DNA from 3 places in the Paenibacillus sp. NRS-1760 genome. Region 3 is predicted to be linked to each of the others. Evidence: riboswitches for the same ligand, from Rfam matches in the RefSeq annotation. Region 3 holds a riboswitch; each other region holds the start of a gene.
What was found. Region 3 has a riboswitch for thiamine pyrophosphate ahead of ACIFSR_RS03860 (ABC transporter substrate-binding protein). Riboswitches for the same ligand answer to the same signal wherever they lie in the genome.

Region 1: linked by a shared signal. The riboswitch ahead of ACIFSR_RS00880 (ABC transporter ATP-binding protein) and the one ahead of ACIFSR_RS03860 (ABC transporter substrate-binding protein) in region 3 are both predicted to bind thiamine pyrophosphate.
Region 2: linked by a shared signal. The riboswitch ahead of thiC (phosphomethylpyrimidine synthase ThiC) and the one ahead of ACIFSR_RS03860 (ABC transporter substrate-binding protein) in region 3 are both predicted to bind thiamine pyrophosphate.

What each region holds. Positions count from the first base shown of each region.
Region 1 covers NZ_JBITPK010000005.1:52,656-56,731, reverse strand. The annotation lists gene ACIFSR_RS00890 (ABC transporter substrate-binding protein) at 1-588, opposite strand, end outside; gene ACIFSR_RS00885 (ABC transporter permease) at 585-1,361, opposite strand; gene ACIFSR_RS00880 (ABC transporter ATP-binding protein) at 1,342-2,118, opposite strand; TPP riboswitch at 2,206-2,308, opposite strand; gene ACIFSR_RS00875 (DUF1273 domain-containing protein) at 2,396-2,953, shown strand; gene ACIFSR_RS00870 (metalloregulator ArsR/SmtB family transcription factor) at 3,158-3,763, shown strand; gene ACIFSR_RS00865 (DUF6855 family protein) at 4,063-4,076, shown strand, end outside.
Region 2 covers NZ_JBITPK010000026.1:11,198-15,273, reverse strand. The annotation lists gene ytvI (sporulation integral membrane protein YtvI) at 1-53, shown strand, start outside; gene ACIFSR_RS33375 (glycosyltransferase family 4 protein) at 137-1,294, shown strand; TPP riboswitch at 1,369-1,473, shown strand; gene thiC (phosphomethylpyrimidine synthase ThiC) at 1,786-3,549, shown strand; gene ACIFSR_RS33365 (ThiF family adenylyltransferase) at 3,542-4,076, shown strand, end outside.
Region 3 covers NZ_JBITPK010000006.1:296,769-300,844, forward strand. The annotation lists gene ACIFSR_RS03850 (ABC transporter permease) at 1-372, opposite strand, end outside; gene ACIFSR_RS03855 (thiamine-binding protein) at 362-664, opposite strand; gene ACIFSR_RS03860 (ABC transporter substrate-binding protein) at 733-1,773, opposite strand; TPP riboswitch at 1,958-2,070, opposite strand; gene ACIFSR_RS03865 (glycosyltransferase) at 2,207-3,679, opposite strand; gene ACIFSR_RS03870 (GerAB/ArcD/ProY family transporter) at 3,771-4,076, opposite strand, start outside.

The DNA of each region.
Region 1 (4,076 bases), on a different contig from region 3:
ATCTACCTTCTTGGTTGCTATAGCTGGAATAAAGGAAAAACCAACGTCAATCATTTCCACATTTTGCGGGTCACCGCCGTCATGCTTAATCATGGTGCGCATCATTGCTTCATACAGAGGGATGGAGGAGAAGCCTACCTTTTTACCAACAAGGTCCTTTGGTGATTTGGCGTTTCCGCCTTCTGGTACCATTAGATGATTAAGCGGATGCCTGACGATTGCAGCAATGGATTTAACAGGTATATCCTCGCCGCGAGCCATCAGTACCTGTGGCTGGTAGCTGAGCGCCAAATCAACCTTGCCGGCAGCCACTAGCTTCAACGCATCATTTGTATCCGCGGGCATTTGAATGTTAACCTCTAAACCATGCTTCGCAAAATAACCGTTTGTTTGAGCCGCATAGAGGAAGGAATGCACCGCATTTGGATACCAGTCGAGCATTATGCTAATAGTCTGAGGATTTTGTTTTGTCGAAGTGTCCTCGGGCTTGTTTTCAGTTGGGGCAGCGTTGCTGCTGCACCCATTAAGCACGAGCAGCAGAGAAGCAAGCATTGGAATTATCCATTTCATTTTTGCTTTGATGATCATGTATTGAACCTCTTTCTCTTTAGTATTGATTTCTCCAATAGGACAATGGCAGCAAATAATAAGATGCCAATGAGGGATAGCAGAAAAACGGATGCAAACATGGAATCAGCGTTCAAATTGCTGGACATTCGGCGGCTATAGTAGCCTAGGCCTTCACTGCCTCCAAGCCATTCACCGATGGTGGCGCCGACAACGCAATAAACGATCGATAACTTAAGTCCTGAGAAGAAGGACGGTAGGGCGATGGGGACTTGTATTTTTCGGAAAATACCCCAGCGAGTTGCTCCCATTGTCAGCAGCAGCTCTTCATATTCGCTACCGCTTTTCTTAAGACCGTCATAGGTGCTCACAACGATAGGGAAAAAAGCAGTCAAAAAAACAACAGCGACCTTGCTCCAAATCGTATAGCCAAACCACATAATGAAAATTGGCGACAGAGCGATAAGCGGGATGGTCTGACTGATGACGACAAACGGGTACAGCGCCTTCTCCAGTATTCGGAAAGTGTACATGCCTGCTGCGAGCGTAGTCCCAATAATAATCGACAATAGAAAACCGAGGGACACTTCTTTAAGCGTAGCCAGCAGATGTTTGCCAAGCAGCAGATGGCCATCTTCGATTAATGCCTGAGCTATTGAGCTAGGTGACGGCAGTATGTAGGGTGGAACCAATCCGAGCTGTGCGACCGCTTGCCAAACGAGCAGTAAGCTAAAGAGCAGCAGTATAAATAGTCCGTAATGGCTCAGCCACTGGTTAATTAGAGGTTTGCGCATGCAGTCTTCGCTCCAAATCTTGCCGCAGCTTGATGAAGTCGGGTTCATAATTTTGCTCATAGTGTCTTGGTCTCGGCAAAGGAACGACTATTTCCTGTATCCCTTGCGCTTCGCTAGCAGCACCTGGCAACAAATAAATGCGGTCGCTCAGCAATATCGCTTCCTCAAGATCATGTGTGATAAAGAGTACTGTTATTCCAAGATCGCTCCACAGCTCGAGCAGCCACTTATGCATGCCGCGTTTGGTCATGGCATCAAGCGCGCCAAACGGTTCGTCCAGCAGCAGCAGCTCTTGTCCGGTTACTAGCGTGCGCAGAAAAGCTGCCCGCTGTCGCATGCCGCCTGACAACTCGTCAGGGTAAGCTTGTTCATAGCCTGCCAGTCCGAAGCGAGCAAGCAGCTCTATGATTTGGATCGTGGTATAATGGGGATTGCTGCGTGCCAGCTCAAGTGGAAGCAGACAATTGCCGAGTATTGTTCTCCATGGCAGAAGAAGATCCTTTTGCGGCATATAAGCAATTTTGCCGAGACGATTGGGGGCAGGCTTGCCATGCAGCCTAATTTCACCTAGGCTAGGCTGAAGCAATCCGGCCATGAGCTTAAAGAGAGTGCTTTTGCCTGAGCCGCTAGCACCGATGATAGAGACAAACTCACCTGAGTAGGCTTGAAGCGAAAGATTAGACAGTATAGATGTTTCAGCAAGCTTGTCGTAGGTGTAGCTTACTTGGTGAAGTGAGATTATAGCTGTAATACGCATCCCTCCGTAAACAAATAAAGACCCACCCATTTCCGAGGGGAAATGAGCGGGTCTAACGATCACACAAGGCTTGCGCGCATGGATGAATGCTTTGCTGCTCCACTTCCCTCCGCTGGAATGATCCAGATCAGGTTCCAAGGGTCCGGAGCAGTTGCTCCATCTCAGCCGGTAGGCTCCCCTAGTGAAATAAATAGGTTTATATGCAATTTGTATTTTTTCTACTATAGCATACACTGGATAGATGTAAACCATAATTATCCGAAAAGGCGTTGGACAAATGAAAAATTTACTCGTAACGGGCTACCGAGCGCATGAACTTAATATTTTTAGCCAGAAGCATGAGGGCATTGTTTATATAAAAAAAGCGCTGACAGGCAAGCTGGTTCCGCTTATAGAAGATGGGCTTGAGTGGGTGATTACCCCGGGTCAATATGGCGTGGATTTGTGGGCGTGCGAGGTCGTGATTGCGCTGAAGGAAATTTATCCTCATTTGAGACTTTCAATTATTTCGGCATACAGCAATCCGGAAGAGAAATGGAAGGATGATAAAAAGGAGTTTTATCAGCAGGTTTTAAAAGGGGTCGATTATTACGCTTCGGTCAGCAACCAGCCGTATAATGGCATTTGGCAGTTTACGGCTAGGGACGAGCTGCTGTTTCGGAAAACGGACGGTATTCTGCTCGTTTATGATGAGGATGCAGGCGAGGGCAGCCCCAAGTTTTTTAAAGAAAAAGCGTTAAAGAAACAGCAGGCAGAGGGCTATGGTTATTTCAGCATAAGCTCGGAGGATATTCAGAGCATTGCGGATGACGACAACCTGTATTCGGAAAATTAACGATGCATGGTAGTTGAGTAAGGGGAGTTTATTTCATGCTGGCAGGCAGAGACCTGTCAGTTTTTTTTATGCGCCAAGCTTACTGTTTGTATTTTCAAGATTATTGTGTTTGACAAATAATAGGTGGCGTATTATTATCTTATTAGATAAATATCTAATTAGACATTAGTTAAATTTGTTTGGTGGAGGAAGAGGTGGCGAACGGTGCAATTAGATAAGGTGGTAGCCTATCATAAGGCATTATCCGATTCGACGAGAATTAAATTGTTGATTATGCTGGCTGAAGGTGAGCTTAATGGACAGGTGCTCGCAGAGAAATTAGGCGTGACTCCTGCTACGATTACGCATCATGCGACCAAATTAAGAGAGGCCAGCTTAATTAATGAACGCAGAGAGAAAAACACGATTTATTTTTCGTTGAACCATTATTTTATTAAGAGCAACGCTAATGCGGCGGCGGAGCTCATTTATCGGAATGCAGGTACAGAGAAGGGAGTGGACAACATGGAGGATAGCAATAAGAAACTGAAGGATTCAGTCATCCGCAACTTTTTTACAGCTGAGGGTAAGCTGAAGCATATGCCGGCTCAGCATAAGAAAAAATTGATCGTGCTTCAGCATATGGTTTCTCATTTGACGAGAGGGAAACAGTATACAGAGAAGGAAATTAACGAATTTATCAAAGGTTATCATGACGACTTCGCAACCATTCGCAGAGAGTTCATTATGCATCAGTTGATGTTTAGAGAAAATGATATATACGAATTGAATCCGCAAGAAATATGGGCGAAGTGGGAGATTCTTTCGTAAGCGGAAGTTGTTTATGATAATAACGGACATCAGATGCCTTATTTGCTTTATTTCTCTCTTATTGGCCGTAGTTGCGGACATGAAGGCCGTTATTTGGCTCTAATCGTTATAAAAGGCTGCGATTTCTGCCAAATAACGGACTCTATGTCCGTTAGAAGTAAAACTGAACTCATCGAGCGGCTGCTGTGCTACTGCGTCATAAAGGAAAAGTAATTTTTTTATCGAATGTAGTAGCATCTGAAGGATATCTGAAAGATAAAGTACATAATAAGAGTGGATTACAAAAGGAGCGAATACATATGGCGTTGGCAGA
Region 2 (4,076 bases), on a different contig from region 3:
TCTATATGGCAGCTCGAAGAGCTGGACTGTTCCAAATGAAATTCAAGCTATAGCCTTGGAAAAGCCGTGCCAAAGCCGTTGCTAGATACGTATGATACTGCAAAAAAAGCAGATCATGCAGGAGGCATACGAATAGATGGCACCCATTAAAGTTGCAATTGTAACACCAGGCTCCTTCCCGATTCCTTCATCAGGGAGCAGCTCGGTTGAGCGAGTGGTAGAGAAATTTGCCCCGCTGCTTAAGCCTTACGCGGAACCTCGTATATTTGGAAGACTGAGCAAGCGATTGCCTCGTCAAGGACAATTTAACGGTGTTGTATGTGAACGGTTTGCAGCGGGCAATAAGCAGCGATATATTCAAGAGGTAGGGCGTGCGGTTCACCGTTTTTCTCCTCACGTCATCGACGTCGAGAATCGTCCCCAATTTGTTCTGACGATGAAGCGATTGAATCCAGGCAAACGAGTCTGGCTTTATTTGCATTCCTCCACCTTCATTTCACCCTCCTATATTTCTTCTGCAAACTTGCATAAGTGCTTGCAGGCAGCAGATAGAATCATCGTAAATAGCGAGTTTCTAAGGCGAATTGTAGTGTCGAAAGCGCCAGAGGTCGCTTCGAAGCTGCGAGTCATTTATCCTGGGGTAGATACGGGCAGGTTCCCTTCACAATATTCCTCCGAAGGAGCCGCTAAACGGGAGAGTTTAAGGCAAAAGAGAGGATTGAATGGTAAAAAAGTGGTGCTTTTTATGGGGAGGCTTATTCCGCTTAAGGGCGTTCATCATCTTCTCAATATCGTGCCGCAGCTTGCCAAAAGCCATCCGGAGCTCGTCGTTATCATCGTAGGGAGCCCATTTTATGGCTCGCATCGCAAAACGGCTTATGCTCGCAAGCTTGAACAGCTTGGACGCAAATGTCCGGGTCATGTTCGTTTTGTGCCCTACGTGCCGCATTCGGAAGTGCCCAGCTGGATGCTCGTTGCCGATGTAGCGGTCGTTCCATCTGGACAGAGGGAGGCATTTGGGCTCGTTAATGTCGAGGCGATGTCCTGCGGCGTTCCGGTAGTCGCAACACGTGCAGGCGGAATGAAAGAAATTATCCGTAATGGCGAAACGGGCTATTTGGTCAATCAGCTTCATATCGAGCGAGAGCTGCGAGAAAAGCTGCATCTGCTGCTTCGCGATAAACAGCTCAGGCAGAAGCTGGGGCGCCGCAGCCGCGAGCGTGTGGAGCAGACATTTACATGGCGTCACACCGCTGATCGATGGGTAAGGCTGCTGAAGGAAAGCGGACTGTAGCAGGCTGTGTTTTTCCGCGGTTTGGAAAATAGAGGGTTGACACCCTTCTTTACTAAACGGTATAGTCAAACAAGGAAATCCACTAGGGGCGCCGTAATGGCTGAGATAAAGCGAATCGCTTTGGTCCCTTTGAACCTGATCTGGGTTATGCCAGCGTAGGAAAGTGGGATTGTGCGTTTATGCTTTGCGCGTGAAAGCTCTGCCGGAATCTGCTGAAGCCTCAGCTTATGCGGCAAGACTTTATCTGCTTAAGGGGAACCCTTGCAAGATAACACTCGCATGACGACACTCTTCGACCGCTCCTTTGCTGGAGCGGTTTTTTTGTTTGGCGCCAGTGAATCGATAAAGCTTTGTGGCCGCCATGCACGCTCCAGCAATTGCAGCTCTTGTAGCAGCCTAGCTACTTGTATAGCAGCGGTGTTTTAAACTTTCTCATATGCTTGCGTATGCCTCCAGGAGGAATTCTATTATTCCATTAGGAGGTTTTTGTTATGTCTATTTTTTCTACTCCGCTTCCGGGCAGCCGCAAGGTGTACGTCGAGGGCTCAAAGGGAAACATCCGTGTTCCGATGAGAGAAATTGCACTTGAAGCTAGTACTGGCAGAAATGGTGAAGAGCTGCCGAATGAACCTGTAAGAGTTTATGATGCAAGCGGTCCTTATACCGATGAAACGTATGAGGCAGATGTTCGGCGTGGTTTGCCCGGTATTCGCAGCGAATGGATTTTGCAGCGTGGTGATGTAGAGCCCTATGAGGGCAGGGAAATCAAACCTGAGGATAATGGATTTATTTCGGCTGAAAAAGCAGAGCAGCGAGGCGCTGAACGATTCCCGGGGTTAACGAGGAAACCGCTTCGTGCCAAAACAGGGCAAAATGTTACGCAGCTTCATTACGCCCGCAAAGGGATCATTACTTCTGAGATGGAATACATCGCTATTCGCGAAGGGATGAGTGCAGAGTTTGTGCGCAGCGAAATCGCGGCCGGCCGTGCCATTATTCCAACGAACATCAACCATCCAGAAAGTGAGCCGATGATTATTGGGCGGCAGTTTCACGTTAAAATCAATGCTAATATCGGCAACTCTGCTGTAGCATCTTCGATTGAAGAGGAAGTGGAGAAGATGACTTGGGCGACGCGCTGGGGAGCCGATACGATTATGGATTTGTCCACGGGGAAAAACATCCATACGACGCGGGAGTGGATCGTGCGGAATTCACCAGTTCCAGTTGGCACAGTGCCCATTTATCAGGCGCTGGAGAAAGTGAACGGCAAAGCAGAAGACCTTTGCTGGGAAGTATTCCGCGATACGCTTATTGAACAAGCCGAGCAGGGCGTTGATTATTTTACGATTCATGCTGGTGTGCTGCTGCGCTATATACCACTCACGGCAAAGCGCGTTACGGGCATTGTCTCGCGAGGCGGATCAATTATGGCAGCTTGGTGCCTGGCACATCATAAGGAGAATTTCCTATATACGCATTTTGAAGACATTTGTGAAATTATGAAAGCATACGACGTATCATTCTCGCTCGGTGACGGCCTGAGACCCGGTTCTATAGCAGATGCCAATGACGCTGCTCAGTTTGCTGAGCTGGATACGCTTGGTGAGCTAACGAAGATTGCATGGAAACATGATGTACAAGTGATGATTGAAGGCCCTGGCCATGTGCCTATGCATTTGATCAAAGAAAATATGGATCGTCAGCTGGAAGTATGCGATGAAGCGCCTTTCTATACATTAGGACCGCTAACGACCGATATCGCGCCAGGCTATGATCATATTACTTCGGCAATTGGAGCTGCGATGATTGGATGGTTCGGCACGGCGATGCTTTGTTATGTAACACCGAAGGAGCACCTTGGGCTCCCGAATAAGGAGGATGTGAAGGAAGGCGTTATTACTTACAAAATCGCAGCGCATGCGGCTGACTTGGCGAAAGGGCACCAGGGAGCGAAGCTGCGTGATGATGCATTGTCCAAAGCGCGATTCGAGTTTCGTTGGCGTGATCAATTCCATCTGTCGCTTGATCCAGAGCGTGCGATGGCTTACCACGATGAGACGCTTCCGGCAGATGCAGCTAAATCTGCTCATTTCTGCTCCATGTGCGGGCCGAAATTTTGCAGCATGCGAATCACTAAAGATATAAGAGAGTATGCCGCGCAAAACGATATGGAAACAACGGAAGCCATTGAAGCGGGAATGAAGGAAAAATCAGATGCATTCAAGGCGGCAGGGAGCAAGATTTATGGTTGATTCTGTTCTTGATGCTTTTGCAGATCGTTATTCGAGGCAAACGAGATTTGCTTTGATTGGAGAGGCAGGCCAGCGGAAGCTGGCCGATGCCTCGGTGCTTATCGTCGGTGTAGGCGCATTAGGAGCTTCGCTTGCGCAGCATATGGTAAGAGCCGGTGTCGGGGAAGTTAGGCTGGTAGACAGGGATTTTGTTGAGCCGAGCAACTTGCAGCGCCAAATGCTTTTTGACGAGGCGGACGCGCTGGCTGTGATGCCCAAAGCAGTGGCAGCTGCCAGTCGGCTTCGCCAAATTAACAGCAGTGTAAACATTATGGCGACAGTAGCGGATGTGAATGCACAGAACATCGGGTTTCTAGCCGGAGGCGTTCATCTCGTCCTTGATGGGACGGATAATGCAGCGACAAGGCTGCTGGTCAGCGACCAATGCTTTAGTCAGCGAATCCCATTTGTTTATGGCGGTGTGGCTGGGGCGCAGGGCATGCAGGCAACATTAGTTCCTGGAGATACATCTTGCTTGCGCTGCTTAA
Region 3 (4,076 bases):
TGGCAGCATTCCATAACCTAGCAGCATCGTCAAAATTGGAGCGATCGCAATGATGGGAACGTTTTGCGACAGCACGAGCAAGGGGTATACTGCCGATCGAACCCCAGGAATTAAATGCAGCAAAGCGGCGAGCACGAAGCCCACCGCCGATCCTCCCACAAAGCCGAGCAGCATGATTTTCACCGTTGCTCCCGTATGCATCATTAACCTTGGCCAAATTTGGATGGCCTCTTGTACAATTGAAATTGGTGATGGAAACTCCCATTGTTGAAATAATCCAAGCCATGCAGCTGCCTGCCAGCAGACGAGCAGCACGATCAGCAGTGCTGCCGGCTTCCAAATTTTCGGCCAAATCGATTTCTTATTGCCCATCTGGATATTTCTCCAGCAGCCTGCCCATGGAAGCGCCGTTTGCCGGATTGTAGTAAATTTTAATTTGTGAAATAACGGACGGGCAGCCCATCTCCGCCATCGCCTCGCTCATCGACTGCACGACGCTGAGCAGATGGCTCAGCTCACCCTCCATCGTCGTTTCAAGCGGTGCTACACGATAAGGAACACCTGCCGCTTTAATGATTTCAATTGCACGATCCACGTAAGGAATAACACTTTCGCCGCCTGGCGTTGTCGGTAATATTTGAATACTTACTAATGCGTTTGCCATTTGATTTCCTTCTTTCTCATCGTTGTAAGTGAGAGTGGGCTTTCCCGCCCTCCATATGTTCGAATAGCTTATTGTGGTAAAAATTCGTTCGTAAATGCCTTCTCCGCTTCAAGCTCCTTCTCCAGCAGCTTGTGCTCAAACATCCATGCCGCATAGTTTTCCCATACGCTTAACTTCTGTTCGCCCCAGCGCGGCGCGTCATCTTGATATTTGGAGCTTAACCATTTTTGGCTGGCGCGCACAAGCTCTGCGTTCAAATCCGGCTCTGCTTTTATTAAAATTTCTGCTGCATCCTCCGCATTGCTGATCGCGTATTGGTAGCCCTTGGATACGGCAGCAGTAAACGCTTTGACTGTTTCCGGCTTATTCTTAATCAAATCTTCGTTCGTCACGATTACCGGCGTATAATAATCCAGTTTGTCGCTGTAGTCTGTTAAATAAACCATATTGATCTTCTCGCCGCGCAGCTCTGCTTCCACGCCAGTCCATGCGTAGTAAATCCATGCAAAATCAATATCCCGTTTCACTGCTGTAAAAAAGTCGCCGTCGCCGATGCTTATCATATTTACTTTGCTCACATCTGCACCCTTCTCCTGCATAAGCGATTGAATGACCGCCTCCTCAACAGGAGCGCCCCAGCCGCCATACGTTTTTCCTTCAAATTTCTCAGGTGAATCGATTCCCTTTGCAAGCGGAGAAGCAAAACCTGAGGTGTTGTGCTGAATGACAGCGGCGATCGATACGAGCGGCACGCCGGCAATTCTCGCCATCGTGACTGACTCCTGATAGCTTACGCCAAACTGCACATTGCCCGAAGCGACCATTTGATCGGCACCGCTTTGTCCTGGTTGAATAATTTCAACATCCAAGCCTTGCTCCTTAAAAAAACCTTTATCTCTAGCTACATAAAGTCCGGTATGATTCGTATTTGGTGTCCAGTCGAGTACAACCTGCACCTTCTCTAGCGGCTTGTCCGCTGTTCCCTCTTGCTCTTTCGGCTGTTCGCCCTTGTTCCCAGCGCCACCGCCGCAGCCTGCCAGCGCCAATACGAACACTAGCATCGCGGCCACGATTTTCCACGACAAATGCCCTGTTTTTTTCTGATTCATGATGTTGTTCCCCTCTCCATGCTTCGATTCTTATAGGCGACGACTCCTCGTAGTATCCGGTTCCATGGCTGCATCATTCTAATCGCAACAAAAAAAAGCGTCCCCCTAATCCGGAGGACGCCATATCATTGGCTGTGCAGCTGTTTATACAGCAAATGCTTGATCAATTTGATCTCGCCTGCTTGCTAAACAGAGCTTCTGTCCCTACGCTGGCATTATCCAGATCAGGTTTAACGGGTCGGAATTGTATAGAAAATCCCCTCTCAGCCGGCCTAACCAGCTCCCCGGAACATATTCGGTTTCGTCAATACCATTCATTGTATAGCAAAACCCGCATTTAATGCTAGTTTTTTTTGAAAATGATTATCATCAAGCCGCGATACTCATCCTCTTACTATGCGGCAGCCAGAACGTGCAGCTCCTGCACCCGCTGTCATTGCCCTAGATCAACATGCTCATCCAGCCATTCAACCTTTGCTTCTTCAGCAGCCTTCGAACCTTCTAAGTCTGCCGTATCTTGGATCTCTACTGCAGAAGCAAGGCGTCCATATACGAGCAAATAAGCAGCTGTCAGCTCTTTTGACATCTCTTCAGACGTTAGCCGCTCTAGCAGATGGATGTATTCTAGCTGCTCCTGCGGTTTATTATCCGCACGTGTAATCTTCACATAGGTAAAACCAGCCTGCAAATAAAGCTGGCTAACTTGTTCTGCTGAGTACTGTGATGCCGCTTGATGCTGTGCTTGTGCATTAGCAGGATCTAAATATTGCCGAATATTGTCGAAATAATAACGATTGGCAAAACACCCGACTAGCCAGCCGCCAGGCTTTAGAAGACGAACTAGACTTTTCATTGCTTGCGGTGTCCCGTATGCATGAGCATCTCCGATTACGATGCCGTCAAAACCTTCAGCAGGCAGCCTCCAATCCTTCGGATCATTCGAGCGGAATACGGTAATTCCCGAAGCTTCTGCTACTCTAGCCGCCAGCTCGTTACGTTCAACTCCGTACCATATTGCGGTTGGGAAATGCTTTTTCATATGCAATATCGTAGCTCCGCAACCGCAACCTATTTCCATAATCGAGCAATTCTCGCGTCTGTACTCATACGATTCCCGCTCAATTACGGTGCTTAAATCCATTCGTATATACGTTGCATCACCAGGGTCAAAGCCCCATTTGGACATAAAAACAATAGCATTTTTTCTGAAGTTTTGTACATATTGTTCTGGCTCTGAGCTAAAGGAGATGCTCCCGTAATGATGAATAAACGTATCGCCGCACAGCATCAGCTTATATCCCGCCAGCCGGAGCCGCAGGCTATAATCATCATCTTCAAAATTGCCGATTCCGAAGATCTCGTCGAGCGATCCCGTTTTCTCCCATGCTTCTCTCCGCAGCAGAAGGCAGTAGCCGACCAGCTTCACGCGCTCCTCCCATTTTGTTCTGTCAGGGTTGGCATGCAGTGCCGAAGCAAACAGCTCCATTTCATCTATCGTCGTATAGGTGACCGGGATCGTCGTCCAGTAGGAAGCCGAATTCGTAACGGGGCTGACCGCCCCGATTCGTTCATCACTAAATAAGCAGCGCTTGAGACCGTCAAGCCAGCTTGGCGTTACGATTGTATCGTTATTTAGCAGCAGCAGAAGATCGCCCGAGGCCGCGGCCATTCCTTGGTTGCAGCCCTTAGGAAAACCAGCATTGCAGCCATTGTCGATTACGATGATATCGCTCTCGCTTTTAGCCCATTTTACCGTATCATCCGTCGAACCATTATCTACAATAATCAGCTCATAGCTGCCTCTCTGCGTATGTCTCCGAACACTCTCCACACATTGCTTCGTGTATTCAAGCTTATTGTAGGTAACGAGAATAATGCTTGTCATGCAGCTATTGGCATCGCTCACGCGTATCCTCCTCAAGCAAGTATAAACGGCTTACTTACCTATAAAATATGTCAGCCTATCCGCTTGGGTGAGCACTGTGCGCAACTTTCAATCATGCTGCCTTTTTGTATTTCTTGCGTATTCCGACGAAAAGCATAAGCAGCGGCAGCACGATTTGAAATAAAGGGGCAATCTTCAGCGTAATATCGAGTCCGATCCAAATATGGGTGGTATTATTTGGTTCGATAAACGACGCCCCATAAATAATGAGACCAATGGGCAGCACACAATATCGGTAGGCAATACCAGTGATCATATTGAACATGAATACCGATGCCATGTATAGCGCAGTCATTTTTACATAGAGACCGATAAAAAGCAGCAGTGTTACGAGCACATCAAGCCGTTCCAATATATT